2 regions of the Gordonia humi genome follow, and region 2 is predicted to be linked to the other one. Evidence: riboswitches for the same ligand, from Rfam matches in the RefSeq annotation. Region 2 holds a riboswitch; the other holds the start of a gene.
What was found. A riboswitch is a leader RNA that binds a small molecule or an ion and turns the genes downstream of it on or off. The one in region 2 is predicted to bind thiamine pyrophosphate.

Region 1: linked by a shared signal. The riboswitch ahead of thiC (phosphomethylpyrimidine synthase ThiC) and the one ahead of BKA16_RS01650 (FAD-dependent oxidoreductase) in region 2 are both predicted to bind thiamine pyrophosphate.

What each region holds. Positions count from the first base shown of each region.
Region 1 is NZ_JACIFP010000001.1:4,814,261-4,821,729, forward strand. Features, by position in the region: gene napA (nucleoid-associated protein NapA) at 1-322, opposite strand, end outside; gene BKA16_RS22335 (peptide deformylase) at 503-1,093, shown strand; gene BKA16_RS22340 (GNAT family N-acetyltransferase, cg3035/Rv0428c family) at 1,106-1,783, shown strand; gene BKA16_RS22345 (guanyl-specific ribonuclease) at 1,842-2,351, shown strand; gene BKA16_RS22350 (barstar family protein) at 2,348-2,776, shown strand; gene BKA16_RS22355 (exodeoxyribonuclease III) at 2,780-3,568, shown strand; gene BKA16_RS22360 (GNAT family N-acetyltransferase) at 3,612-3,962, opposite strand; TPP riboswitch at 4,137-4,250, shown strand; gene thiC (phosphomethylpyrimidine synthase ThiC) at 4,241-5,926, shown strand; gene thiD (bifunctional hydroxymethylpyrimidine kinase/phosphomethylpyrimidine kinase) at 5,923-6,774, shown strand; gene BKA16_RS22375 (hypothetical protein) at 6,838-7,469, opposite strand, start outside.
Region 2 is NZ_JACIFP010000001.1:361,358-368,826, reverse strand. Features, by position in the region: gene BKA16_RS01680 (serine/threonine-protein kinase) at 1-1,672, opposite strand, end outside; gene BKA16_RS01675 (glutamate ABC transporter substrate-binding protein) at 1,719-2,702, opposite strand; gene BKA16_RS01670 (hypothetical protein) at 2,699-4,150, opposite strand; gene BKA16_RS01665 (NUDIX domain-containing protein) at 4,292-4,753, shown strand; gene BKA16_RS01660 (hypothetical protein) at 4,786-5,172, opposite strand; gene thiE (thiamine phosphate synthase) at 5,429-6,100, opposite strand; TPP riboswitch at 6,128-6,241, shown strand; gene BKA16_RS01650 (FAD-dependent oxidoreductase) at 6,234-7,274, shown strand; gene thiS (sulfur carrier protein ThiS) at 7,276-7,469, shown strand, end outside; gene thiG (thiazole synthase) at 7,466-7,469, shown strand, end outside.

The DNA.
Region 1 (7,469 bases), 4.5 Mb from region 2:
CGGCCCGCGCCTTCTGCCGCGAGGCCCGCAGGCGGCGCAGACGCTTCACGAGCATCGGGTCGGCCGCGAGCGACTCCGGTCGGTCGACCAGGGCGTTCAGAATCTGGTAGTAGCGGGTCGCCGAGAGATCGAAGAGCTCTTTGATGGCCTCTTCCTTCGACCCCGCGTACTTCCACCACTGGCGCTCGAACGCCAACACCTCGCGTTCACGTCGAGTCAGCCCGTCGGGGCCCATCTCGTGCGGATCCACCTGCTGGCCGGACTGCTCGACGACGATCGGGTCATCGTCGTTGCTGGGTGTACGCGCGGTTGCGCCGTCCATCTCGCCCCTTAAAACCGTCGAATAGTCGCATCCACTCGCTCGGTTCCCCTTGCTCCAGAGCACCGACGTCCGGGTGGAATCACAAGCGTGTGGTTCGCACAAGAGTGTAGCGGCGTTCACGCTCGCCTTCACGACGACGCACCGCTGGCATGTCGTATTGCAGCGGTAAACTGTCCCGCTATGGCAATACTTCCGATCTGCATCGTCGGCGAACCCGTCCTCCACGAGCCGACGACCCCGGTCGATCTCGACGACTCGGGACGTCCGTCGGCCGAGATCGTCGAACTGCTCGACGACATGTACGCGACGATGGACGCCGCGAACGGGGTCGGCCTGGCCGCCAATCAGGTGGGCCGCGGCCTGCGCATGTTCGTCTACGACTGCCCGGACGGCCCGACGCGCCGTCGCGGCGAGGTGATCAACCCGGTCCTGCAGACCTCGGAGATCCCCGAGACGATGCCCGACCCCGACGACAACGACGAGGGCTGTCTGTCGGTGCCCGGCGAGGGCTTCCCCACCGGGCGCGCCGACTGGGCCAAGGTCGTCGGCACCGACCGCAACGGGGACCCGGTCGAGATCGAGGGCGACGACTTCTTCGCCCGCATGCTCCAGCACGAGACCGGCCATCTGGACGGATTCCTGTATGTCGACGTCCTGATCGGGCGCAACGCACGGGCCGCGAAGAAGGCGATCAAGCGCAACGGTTGGGGCGTTCCGGGCCTCACGTGGCTGCCCGGCGCCGATCGCGACCCGTTCGGGCACGATGACTGACAAGATGAGAGCATGATCGATCCAACCGTCGGCGACCGCATCGTCGTCCGCTATCGACTCGATCACGCCGCCGCACCCGCGGACTGGCGTGCCGAGTCGAATCCCGCACTGTCCGGCGGACCGTCGCAATCGGATGTGACGGGCGTGCTGAAGACCTCCGACGAGAAGTCTCTGCTGATCGACCGCGACGGCGTCGAGGTCGCGATACCGCGCACGGCGATCACCTCGATCCGCCTGCTGTCTCGGGAGGTGGTGCGCAACTCGGAGATCCGGGACGTTGAGCGCGCCCTGTGCGACGCCGCCGACGCCACCGAGCGGGAGGAGATCGACGGTTGGATCGTGCTGTCGGGCGGGTCCACCCTCCGCGGACGCTCGGCGATCCCGGTGGAGTTCAACGCGCCGTCGGCCGCCGTCGACGAGATCTGCGCCTGGTACGACGATCTCGACGAGGTCCCGATGGCACTGCTCCCCGACCGGCTGACCCGGCCCGGACGCGTGCCGATCACCGACGTCCGCGACCTGGAGGTCCTCGTCGCCGATCGGCCCATCGACGTGGCCGGCCTCGCTCCGGCGCGGGTCGACGACGGACTGTGGGCGGTCGACGTCGACGCCGACGACTCGGCGTTGCGCGCCGCCGCCCGCGACGCGGGCTACCGACTGCACCACACCGCGCAGGTCGGCGAGCTGTAGCCGCGGCCGGGCCGGAGCGAATTCGATTCCGACGGCTCAGCCGCTACCGTGGAACGCGATGTCTGCTTCGAACTCCGACCCCGATCAGTCCCGCCGTCGCCTGCTCGCGTCCGGGCTCGGCGTGGTCGTCCTACTGGCCGTGGTCGCTCTGACCTGGTGGGTCGACGGTCGCAGTTCGCTCGACTCCGTGGAGTCGACGTCGTCCGGAGCGAGCATCGTCGCGCCGAGCGCCACGGGCTCCGAGCACTCCCGCACCGCCGGAAAGCCGTCCGACGACGTGCCTGCGCGGGTACAGCAGACGCTCGACTACATCGACGCGGGCGACTGGCCGGAGGCCGCGAACGCACCGGGCACCCACGGCGGCGACCTGTTCCGCAACGCCGAGGGACGGCTGCCCCGACGCACGGCCGACGGACAGAAGATCACCTATCGGGAGTGGGATGTGAACGCCAAGCAGCGGGGCCGCGGGCGCGACGCCGAGCGCATCGTGACCGGCAGCAACGGTTCGGCCTACTACACTCTCGACCACTACGAGAGCTTCACGGCGATCCGAGGGCCCGCCGCATGACCGCACTCTCCTCATCCGCCCCCAGCCTGTTCGGAACCGGATGGGTGGCACGCCGGGTGGACGGCGAGGCGATGCGGACCGTCGACGGCGTCCTCGACTCCCTCGCCGCGGCCTGGCGTTTCCCCGACCACTTCGGACGGAACCGCGACGCTCTCGACGACTGCATGCGAGATCTGCCCACTGATCTGCCGACCGCCGAGGGCGGACCGTCGACCGGCCTGCTGACGATCGTCGTGCACGCCGGCGCGCTGCTCGCCGACGCCCCCGACGAGCTGGAATGGTTCGCCGAATCGGTCGACTTCTGGCACGACCACTACCACGATCGCCGCTTCGCCGTCTTGCTGACCGACGACGACCCGGCGGCCGTCCGCGACCGGTGGGCCGCCGTCGGCACTCAGCTGACCGACCCGACCGAGGAGATCTGACCCGTGCGCCTGGCGACCTGGAACGTGAACTCGATCCGCGCGCGTTCGGAGGACGTCGTCGCGTGGATGACCCGGCATGCGATCGACGTCCTGGCGCTGCAGGAGACCAAGTGCTCCGACGACCAGTTCCCGGTGATGAGTTTCGCCGCACACGGCTACGACGTCGCGATCTGCGGCGACGGCGGATACAACGGGGTCGCCATCGCGTCCCGCGCGGGTCTGACCGATGTGCACATCGGCTTCGACGGTCAGCCGACGTACAACGGCGTGCGCGAGTCGCGCGCGATCTCGGCGACATGCGGCGGCGTGCGCGTGTGGAGCCTGTACGTGCCGAACGGCCGGACACGGACCGATCCGCATATGAGTTACAAACTGGAGTGGCTCGACGCCCTCGCCGACGTCACCAGACTCGAGCTCGGACACGATCCGGCCGCCCAAGTGGCGTTGGCCGGCGACTGGAACGTAGCACCGACCGACGCCGACGTATGGGATCCCGAGCTGTTCGCCGACCGCACGCATACCTCCGACGCCGAGCGCGCCGCGTTCGCCCAGTTCGGCGCCGCCGGTTTCGTCGACAGTGCGGGACCGTTCGCACCCGGTCCGGACACGTACACGTTCTGGGACTACCAGGCCGGCCGATTGGAGCGCAACGAAGGCATGCGCATCGACTTCGCGCTGTGCTCGCCCGCACTGAACGACCGGGTCTTCGACGCCTTCATCGACGTCGCCGCCCGCAACGCCAAGGGCGCCAGCGACCACGCTCCGCTCGTCCTCGACGTCTCGTCCGCGTAGACCCGCCCCCGACTCCCCCGCCGGTGGAGTATCGAGGCCCCTCCTACACCGGCACCAGCGGGACCACTCCCGGATGCTCCTCGATGAACTTCCTGGTGAACGTGCAGACGGGACGGACTTTGAAGCCGTTGTCGCGCATGTACGACATGGCGCTTCCGGTCAGTCTGGTCGCGAGGCCGTGACCGGCGTACTCGTCGTACATGACGGTGTGCAGAATGGTCGCGATCGTGCCGTCGGGAGCGTCTTCGAGGCTGTAGCCCAGCACGCCGACGAGATCGCCCGCCACCCACAGTTCGAAGCGTTCCCGTTCCGGGTTGTGGACCACTTCGGAGATCTGTTGGAGCAGCGAACGAGCGGAATTCTGCGGCGCCTGATGGCGATTCCTCAGATGCATGACACCTCCCTGTGACAACGATCACAACACTACGTGGCGCAAGCAATGTGCCGCAACTCACACCAGTCTCATCTGCATCACGGTTAGGTGTGACTCGAGTTACCTGGAGAGGCCGACTGGAACCGCACCGCGGCTTGTGGTTAGAGTGGCACCGTGCGCTGTGAGCGCACACACAACTGCACACGCGGGGGCTCTCACGAACCGAGGGCTGAGATGACGAACGGCGATCGTCGACCGCTTGAACCTGTCCGGATAATGCCGGCGTAGGGAGGAATGTCATGAGCACATCTGTGTCCACCGGCGGTGTCACCACCGGCCCCATCGAGGGCAGCACCAAGGAATACCTCGAGGTCGAACATCGCTCCGGTCTCGGGACGGTCGACGGCCTGCGTGTCCCCACTCGACGCGTTCACCTCACCGACGGCGACCACCTCGACCTGTACGACACATCCGGTCCGTACACCGATCCGAACGCCGTGATCGACCTCGAACGCGGTCTCGAACCGATCCGCGACTCGTGGACCAGGCCCGAGCCGATCGACGGCGCCGCCACCCAGCTCGGCTGGGCCCGAGCGGGCATCGTGACCGCCGAAATGGCCTACATCGCCGCCCGCGAAGGCGTCGACGCCGAGGTGGTCCGCACCGAGGTCGCCGCCGGCCGCGCGGTGATCCCGGCCAACCACCGCCACCCCGAATCGGAACCCATGATCATCGGCAAGAAGTTCGCGGTCAAGGTCAACGCCAACATCGGCAACTCGGCGGTCACATCGTCGATCGCCGAAGAGGTGGAGAAGATGGTGTGGGCCACCCGATGGGGCGCCGACACGATCATGGACCTCTCCACCGGCAAGGACATCCACCAGACCCGCGAGTGGATCATGCGCAACTCCCCCGCCCCGGTCGGCACCGTTCCGATCTACCAGGCGCTGGAGAAGGTCAAGGGCGATCCGACCGCACTGACCTGGGAGATCTACCGCGACACCGTGATCGAACAGGCCGAGCAGGGGGTCGACTACATGACCGTCCACGCCGGTGTCCTGCTGCGCTACGTGCCGCTCACGGCCAAACGCGTCACCGGCATCGTCTCGCGCGGCGGATCGATCATGGCGGCCTGGTGTCTGGCGCACCACACCGAATCGTTCCTGTACACGCACTTCGACGAGCTCTGCGAGATCCTCGCCCGATACGACATCACCTTCTCCCTCGGCGACGGTCTGCGCCCCGGTTCGATCGCCGACGCCAACGACGAGGCCCAGTTCGCCGAACTCCGGACGCTCGGTGAACTGACCACTCGCGCCAAGGCGTACGGCGTGCAGGTGATGATCGAGGGTCCCGGCCACGTGCCGATGCACAAGATCGTCGAGAACGTGCGCCTGGAGGAGGAATGGTGCGACGAGGCCCCGTTCTACACCCTCGGTCCGCTCGCCACCGACATCGCGCCCGCCTACGACCACATCACCTCGGCGATCGGCGCCGCGATGATCGCCCAGGCGGGCACCGCGATGCTCTGCTATGTCACCCCCAAGGAGCATCTCGGTCTGCCCGACCGCGACGACGTCAAGGTCGGCGTGATCACCTACAAGATCGCCGCCCATGCCGCCGACCTGGCCAAAGCGCATCCGCGTGCGCAGGAGCGCGACGACGCGCTGAGCAAGGCGCGGTTCGAGTTCCGCTGGACCGACCAGTTCAACCTGGCACTCGACCCGGACACCGCCCGCGAATACCACGACGAGACGATGCCCGCCGAACCCGCGAAGACCGCGCACTTCTGCTCGATGTGCGGTCCGAAGTTCTGCTCCATGCGCATCTCCGCCGACGTCCGCGCCTACGCCGAGGAGAACGACCTCGTCACCGCCGAGGACATCGACCGGAAGATCGCGCAGGAGATGGCGGCCAAGTCGGAGGAGTTCACCGCCGCGGGCAACCAGGTCTACCTGCCCATCAGCGAGGTCGCCGCGCCGTGACCGATCCGCGCCTGCTGCCGACCGTCGCTCCCGGACGCACGCCGGTACGCGTGATGACCGTCGCCGGGTCCGACTCCGGCGGCGGCGCGGGCATCCAGGCCGATATGCGCACGTTCGCACTGCTCGGCTTGCACGCGTGTGTGGCGGTCACCGCGGTGACCGTGCAGAACACGCTGGGGGTCACCGGTGTTCAGGAGATCGAACCGGAGGTCGTCGCCGCGCAGATGCACTCGGTGGTGCCCGACATCGGGGTCGGCGCGGTCAAGACCGGGATGCTCGCGTCGGCGCCGATCATCGAGGCGATCGCCGACGCGTGCGACGAACTGTCGATCGGCGGCGGGCGGACGATTCCGCTCGTCGTCGACCCGGTGTGCGCGTCGATGCACGGCAATCCCCTATTAGCTGTGGACGCCCTCGGCACGCTCATACATCGGATGATCCCGCTGGCCGACGTCGTGACGCCGAACCTCGACGAGGTCCGACTCATCACCGGCATCGACGTGGTCGACGCGGCGACCCAGCGCGACGCAGCCCGCGCCCTGCACGATCTCGGCGCCCGGTGGGCACTGGTCAAGGGCGGGCATCTGCGGACCAGCGAACTCAGCCCGGATCTGCTGTTCGACGGCACCGAGTTCATCGCCCTGGAGACCCGTCGCATCCACACCCCGCACGATCACGGAGCGGGCGACACGCTCGCCGCCGCGATCTGTGCGGCCCTCGCCCACGGTCGCACGGTGCCCGATGCGCTCGAGTTCGCCAAGGGCTGGGTCACCAGGGGTCTGGAGTCGGCGTATCCGCTGGGAGCCGGCCACGGCCCGGTGAACCCGCTGTGGCGGGTCGGCGAGTAAGCGCCCCGTTCGCGACGCGGCCGCTCCGCGACACCGGTGTGCCTGCCGAGCCGAGGCGCCGCGTCACGCCGTAACGGGCGCGGTGACCGGCCGCGCGTCCCGCTTGGCCACCACCAGTGCGATGAACGAGGCGGAGAAGAAGCACAGCGCGCCGATGAAGGTGCCGGTGTTGGCCAGCACCGCGTCCACGGTGTTACCGGTCCTACTGACGAAGCCGCCGACGGCCGACACTCCGAACGCAATACAGCCCAGCATGTTGATCTGACCGCACCACCAGTCCGAACTCCGCGGCGCCCACACGCGACCGTCGGTGTGTTTCAACGCGACCAAGACGAACCAACCGCTGACGAGGAAGAACACCGATCCGCCCGCGTCCGGATTCCAGACCAGCTGCTGGGTGCCGTGCACCGACTTGATGTACAGCGCGGCCGTGGTGCTCACATTGAACAGCACGGTGCCGACCGACTGCGTCGACGCGGCGAGCCACTCGGCGCGGAACATCGTGCCCGATCCGTAGGAGACCTTCGTCGTCATCGCACCCGAGAGCGCCAACTGCACCAGGCCCGCGGCCGTGAAGAACCACGCCCCGATGAAATACGAGACGTTCGACGCCGTCGCACCGGCCCACGTACCGAACCCGGGGGCCGACCCCAACGCGAACAGGAACGACCCGATCATGAATCCGATGCACTGTT
Region 2 (7,469 bases):
CGAGGAACCAGTGCAGTCGCCACGACTCGCCGTGATTGTCGGCCACCTCGCGCAGCAGCTCCAGAGCAGTGTCGAGATTCCCCAGTTCGAGATGGGCGCGCGCCTCGGCGAGGTCTATCTCCAGCGACGGATGCTCGGCGTTCTGCCGTGGATAGGGCACCTTGTCGGCAGGCATGAGCGTCGAGAAGCCTTCGGCGCGTGCCGCCTTGATGGTGTCCAGCGTCTGTCGTGGATACGACAGCGCCGCCGACGTCAGGACGTTCGCAGCAGGATCGGTCGGATCGACCAGCGGCACCGGCAACGCCCGCGCGATGTCGGCGGGGTCGTGGATCGCGGCGTCCTTCGGATCGAAGAACCCGTCGACCGGCGCCAGCAGCAGCTCGGTGCCGAACGTGGAGCGTTGCGGGGTGAACACCGTCGACAACGACGGCCGCGGCACACCGGTGTGCAGGGCGACGGTCTCGCGCAGCACGTTGAGGACTTGCGCCGTCATCTCCTCCGCGGACTCGAATCGCTCGGTCGGATCGAGCGACGTCGCGCGGTGCAACAGGAAGTAGAACGACGGGTTCTCCACGAACACCGCGGTGGTGTCCGGATCGGGCAGCCCGTCCAGGTACCTGCCGTCCTCCATCGGCATGTCGACGGTGAGCACGGCCAGCGTCCGACCGATCGAATAGATGTCGGTGGCCACCTGCGGTCCGGTCTCGGTGATCTCCGGTGCCTGGAATCCCGGTGTGCCGTACAGTCTTCCGTACCCGTTGATCGCAGACACCGCGCCCAGGTCGATCAGCTTCACGTCATCAGAGGTGATCATGATGTTGTCGGGTTTCACGTCGTTGTAGACCAGCCCGACCGAATGCAGATAGCCGACGGCCGAGAGGACCTCGAGGATGTAGGCCATGGCCTGCTCTACGGGCATCGGCTTGATCTTGCCCGAGGGACCGGTCGTCAGCTGCTTGAGCGTGTGACCGCCGACGTACTCCATCACGATGTAGCCGAACAGTCGGCCGTCGTCGTCGGCCCACTCGACGAAGTTGAAGATCTTCACGATGCCCGGGTCGTTCACCGACGCCAGGAACTGCCGCTCGGCGATGGCGACCGCCTGCGCCTGCGAGTCGGACGAGTTCAACAGACCCTTCAACACGACGGGCCGATCGGACACGTTGTGGTCGACCGCGAGATAGATCCACCCCATGCCGCCGTGCGCGATGGCACCGGCTATCTCGTACTGGTCGGCGACCATCGTGCCGCGCGCCAGCCCGGGCACGAACGAATAGCGCGAACCGCAGTTCGGACAGGTCCCCTTGAGCGGGCCCTTTCCCGGGCCGGAGCGTCGGCCGACCTCTGCACCGCACTGCCAACAGGTGCGTTTGGACTCGACGATCTGCGGATTGGCCAGCACGGCGTCGGCCGGATCGATGTCGGTGACGTCGGGCAGCTGCACCAGACCGCTGCCGAGCCGCCGGTCGTGGATGTGCGACGGCCCCTTGCGGACCTTGCGCCGCGATGCGGCGATGTCCTCGAAGAGTCGCCGCACCTGGGTGGCCTGCGTCCCGGTCGCGGCGGGTGTGGTGCCGACCGTCGACACTCCGTCGGTGGCCTGAGTGGCCGCAGGCATGGTGCCGACCTGAGTCGCCTGAGTCGCGGGCCCGTCGTCGTCGACGGTCGGCATCGTCTCGGCCTGGTGGGTGGGGGAGGTTGGCTTGTCGGTCATGGTGTCAATCGCGGTAGGTGTACGGGGGTGGACTGCCGGGGCCGAGGACCGACAGCCACCGCTGGTACGAGTTCTGCCAGCTGCCGTCGGCCCGACGTTGTGCGAGTACTCCATTGATGAAACGGACCAGTTCGGGATGGTTCTTGGCGACGCCGACGCCGTAGTACTCGTCGCCGAGGCTGTCGCCGACCACCTGCACCCACGGATCCTGTTGGGCGATGCCCGCGAGGATCGGAGTGTCGGACGTGATCGCGTCCACCTGACCCTGCTGCATCATCACCAGGCAGTCGGCCCAGCTGACCGTGGTCGCGAACGTGGCCTTCGGCGCCAGATGCCGGACGCGGCTCAGCGAGGTGGACGACGTCGTGGCGCACACCCGCTTGCCCGCGAGATCGGCCGCGCTCTCGATCCCCGAATGGCGGTAGACGAGGATCCGTTGGGACGCTTCGAAATACGGTGTCGAGAAGGCGACGGACGCCATCCGTTCACACGTGATCGACATCGATTTGATGACGACGTCGACGGCCCCGGTCGCCAACGCCTCGACGCGGTTGTCCGTCGACACCATCCGATAGTCGATCCGGTTCGGATCGCCGAAGATGGCAGCGGAGATCCAGTGCGCGACGTCGACGTCGAACCCCACCACGTCGCCGGTCAGCGGGTCGCGGAAGCTCAGCGGATTCGAACCGAGGTCGGTGCCGACCACCAGTCGCCCGCGCTGGAGGATGTCTGCCATCGCCGTGCGGGGCGGCATCCGGCCCGGGACGGGCAGCGACGCGTCCGGTCGCAGGCTCGCCATATCGCAGTCGGTCGACTCGGTCGGCGAATCCGGGCCGTCGACGGAGTTCTCGAACGAGACGTTCGGGGGGAGCGGCACCTGGGCGGTCGTGGTCGGCGGATTGCCGGTGCTCGGGGTGGTGGAGCCGCAGGCGGCCAGGCAGACGGTGAGAAGGGCGGCGCACGACGCGGCGGCGAGTCGACGTCTCATCGGTACTCCCGAATCCGGGGGAACAGGCCGCCGAACACGGCTGCCGCCGCGACGAAACAGAGCACCGCGATGCCGGTGCCGGTGAATCCGAGGACCTGTTGGGCGGTGTTGATGTTGGTGCGGAACGTATTCCGCGCGTCGGCGATCGCGGCGACCAGCGCGGTGTTCGCCTCCTCGTATCCGGTGGCGGTGCTGATCGAGCCGTCGCCGACGGTGAGCGCTCGCGCGCTGGTGAAATCGCCCGCCGTCAGCAGCCTGCCGACCTCGGAGTGCGCCGACCGCCACCGTTCGACGGCCGACTTCACCTCGTCGAGGGGATCGGTGATGCCGTACTGCTTGTCGAGATCGGAATCCCGCTGGAGCGATTCGGCGCGGTCGACGATCTGGTCCATCGCGGAGGAGAACGTCCGGTCCAGTTCACCGGGATCGGAGCGCCGGACCAACGACAACGTCTCGGCCGACCGGGCCTGTTGGGTGAGGATGCGCATGCTGGTCAACGTGTGCAGCGGATCCGCGCCGGAGACCTTCGCGGTGTTCGCCGCGGCGACCGAGGTGAGCCCGGAGACCAACAGCCAGACGGTCCCCAGCACCAATGCGGTCAGGGCCGCGAGCAGACCCATGTTGAAGTGGCGGCGGGTACGGCGGGCCAGATACCGGCTGGTCGTGAGGAGCATGCCGATGATGAGGGACAGCGCGACGTACACGCCCCACGGCGGCACGGTCAGTGTTCGTTGGGGCTCGGAGATGGCCGAGGAACGCTGCTCGTAGAGGCGTTGCGCCGCAGGAAGAATCGTGTCCTGCATGAGTGTCGACGCCACGGACAGATACGCCGATCCGACGGGATAGCCCAGACGGTTGTTGGTGCGCGCGGTCTCGACGAGACCGGTGTACTCGGGGATCTTGACCGCGAGGGTGTTCAGGTCGGCGCGTGCGCCCTCCTCGTCGACGGTGTGCGCGGACGCGTCTTCCCGGTAGCCGTCCGTCGCCGCGATCAACGCCATCGATGCGCTCGCGATCGAGTCGGTGAAACTCTTTCGCAGAGAGGGTGATTCGCGACCGCCGGAGATGAACGCCGAGTTCGCGGAGGCGTCGGCCACCGACAGGGAGCTGTACAGCGTCTCGGCCGCCTCGGCTTGCGGCTCGCTGCGATCGATCAGCGATGCGAGCGTCTGACTGCGCGTGGTGGACGCCGACGACGCGTACCAACCGGTCAGTGTGCAGGCGAGCACCATCGCCAACAGGATGATGACGAGCTTCCCGGGCGTCGTGGTCGCATAGAAGCGGAACGCCACGAGCGGAGAACTGACCCGTTCGCGAGTCATCGCCGCGAGTTCTCGACGGTCGGCGATCACCTGCCGGAGAGTGGGTCCGGGGCCGCCTCGTTCGGGGATCACCGTGCGACCGGCATGCGTGAGCGCGGAGCGCACACCCGAAACCTGCCCGGCCACGACTTTCCCTTCGCTTGGGTCGACCCCCAGCCTAGTCCGCACGCCTGCGGGTGACGGGCAACACCCGGTACGGTGAGTGTCGAGCCGCCGCGAGCCGACCGGCGGCGTACTTCTTCAAGGTCAGTGCAGTGGGAGGTCCGCGTGCAGGGTGACGGTGACGGCTGGGTCTTCGACGCCGACGGTCAACGGTACTGGGGACGGCACGGAGCCGCCGGACTCCTGTTGACGGCCGTCGCCGACGACGGGGTCGCGGTGCTTCTGCAACACCGCGCGGTCTGGTCGCACCAGGGCGGAACGTGGGGGTTGCCCGGCGGAGCCCGCGACTCGCACGAGACCGTCGAGCAGGCGGCCGTCCGCGAGGCGTTCGAGGAGGCCGGCATCACCGGGGACCAACTCGACGTCGTCGACTCGGTCGTCACGCACCGTGCGTCGAGCGGCTGGACCTATACGACGGTCCTCGCCCGCGCCGCGTCGCGGATCGCGACCACGCCGAACGGCGAGTCGACCGAACTCCGCTGGGTCCGTGCCGCCGACGTGGCCGAGCTTCCGCTGCATCCGGGGCTCGCCGCCGCGTGGCCGGGGTTGGTGGACCGACTCGGCTGAGCGGGTCCCGGACGCGTGCGCGCGAACGGGTCTCACGGGGCCTTTCGCGCGCCGTCGTTGACGAGCTGATTGGCCCCCGAGATCAACGCCGAGACGGCGGACTCGTCGGCTGTGCGGCCGATCCCGTACGACCAGCCGCGGCGGCCGTCGGCCTCGCACAGCAGGTAGGTGGTGACCTCGTCCTCGTCGACCTGCTGCGAGAACGAGATGATCTCGACGCCCGCGCCGAGATCGTAGAGCATCGAGGTCATCGCGCCGATGGCGCCGGATGCGGTGGCCTCCAGACTGACGGTGCGCGAGGAGATCTGGACGCGCGCGGTGCAGTGGACGGCGTCGGCTCGGGCGGGCTCGATCGAGAAGGCCTGCAGGGAGATGGAACCGGTCGGGGCGTAGGTCGTGTCGAAGTGTGCCGTGGTCATCGTGGCCGCCTCCTGAGGAAACCAGGCGGGCATCCGGCGGCCGACCGAGGATCGGCCGGAACGGTGGTCGCCGTGCCCGTCACGGATACAGGTTGACGGCTGGAACTGAATGGAGTGCATCACGTCGGTTCATTTCGGTCGAAGATTCGGTGACCGACGGTAAAGAAGTGGAGAGACGACGAACCCGCAGCGGGGGGTCGGTCGAATCAGACCCCGCTGCGGCGGGTTACGAGAAGCTTCCACGTCATAGTGGCGATCACGATAGCACCGCCCTGCGCAGTGCGGAAGAGGCAGCTCGCGGATCGTCGGCCGCCGTGATCGCGCGGACGACGACGATCCGTGTCGCTCCCGCCGCGACGACCTCGGGGGCTCGTTCCAGGTCGACGCCGCCGATCGCGAACCAGGGTTTGTCGTTCGCCTCGGCGGCCGCGGCGCGGACCAGATCGAGGCCGGTGGCCGCGCGGCCCGGTTTGGTCGGCGTCGTCCACAGCGGGCCGGTGCAGAAGTAGTCGACGTCGCGGTCGGCGACCGCGGCGCGCATCTGGTCGGCGTCGTGTGTCGACCGGCCGATCACCACCTCGGGGCCGACGATCGCGCGGGCGGCCGACGGCGGCAGGTCGTCCTGGCCGAGGTGGAGCACGTCGGCGCGCGCGGCGTGCGCGATGTCGGCGCGATCGTTCACCGACAGCAGTGCGCCGCCGGCGTGGACCACCTCGCGCAGTCCAGCCAGGATCTCCAGCTCCGCCGACGCGTCCAGTTCGCCGAACCGCTGCTCGCCCGCCGATCCCTTATCGCGCAGTTGGACGATGTCGACCCCGCCCGCGACGGCCTCGGCGACGAACTCGAGAAGGTCGCCGCGCTCGCGGCGGGCATCGGTGCACAGGTACAGGCGGGCGTCGACGATCGCGGTGCGGGAGGAGTCGCTCATGACAGCAACGGTAAGCTGATCGTGAACGAGACAACACACGGGAGTCCGCCGGCGCCGGGCTGAGAGTGCGACACGGACCGTCGCTGACCGTCTGACCTGATCCGGATAATGCCGGCGAAGGGAAACGATTTCTGTGAGACGTGAACTGTCCGTCGTCGGCGGCGGGGTGGTCGGACTGGCGTGCGCGCTGGCGGCGGCCGACGACGGATGGACCGTCACCGTGTACGACGCCGGCGCTCGTCGACGTGCTGCTCACGTGGCGGGCGGGATGCTCGGTTGCTTCGGCGAGGGACATCCCGGCGAAGGTGAACTCCTCGACGTCGCCGCGGCGTCGGCGGCGCTCTGGCCGGACTTCCTCACCAGACTCGGCGATCCGGCGGTCAGGACCGCCGACAGCAGCATCCTGCTGGGGGTGTCGTCGACCGATCTGGCCTACCTCGACGAACAGGTGCGCTTCGTCCGCGGCCGCATGCCCGACGTCGATCTGCCGCGATGCACCGGGAATCGACTGCGACGCCACGAGTCGGCGCTGGCGCGCGGGACGGCGGGCGGCTATCTCGCCGAAGGCGAAGGTGCCGTGGACAATCGGCTGCTCCTCGCGGCGCTGACCCGACGATTCGAGCAGGCGGGCGGCACGATCGTCACCGACACCGTCGACGATCCGACCGCACTCACCGGCGACCAGGTCCTCATCGCCGCCGGACTCGGCAGCACCGCGTTGGCCGGCCTCGTCGGCGCCGATGTGCCGCTCCGCGGCGAGAAGGGCGAGATCCTGCGCCTGCGGCGTACCCGCTGGTCGGTGCCGCCGCCGACCCACGTGATCCGCGGGCGACGCCACGGGCGGCCGATCTATCTGGTCCCGCGCGCCGACGGCGTCGTCGTCGGCGCCACCCAGTACGAGGCCCTCGGTCCCGACGACCGGGCCCCGCAGGCGATCGGCGTCGCCGAACTGCTCGCCGATGCGATCGCCGTGATGCCCGGGCTGAGCACCTACGAGCTGGCCGAGGCGGCGGCGGGGATACGCCCGTCGTCGGTCGACGGCGTGCCGGTGGTGAGGCGCGTCGACGAGCGGATTCTGATCGCGACCGGGCACGGCCGCAACGGGATCGCCTTGTCGCCGTGGACCGCGGCCCGCATCCGAGAACTCCTGAACCACCCCGAGAGAGAAGGCTGACATGGAACTCACCGTCAACGGCGACGACATCCGGATCGACGGCCCCGTCGACGTCCCGCGTCTGTTGGAGCACCTCGGGCTCCCGGACACGGGCGTCGCCGTCGCGGTCGACGGCGTGGTCCGCCCCAAGACGCGCTGGGCCGAGGAGATCGGCGAGTACGCCGAGATCGACATCCTGACGGCGGTGCAGGGTGG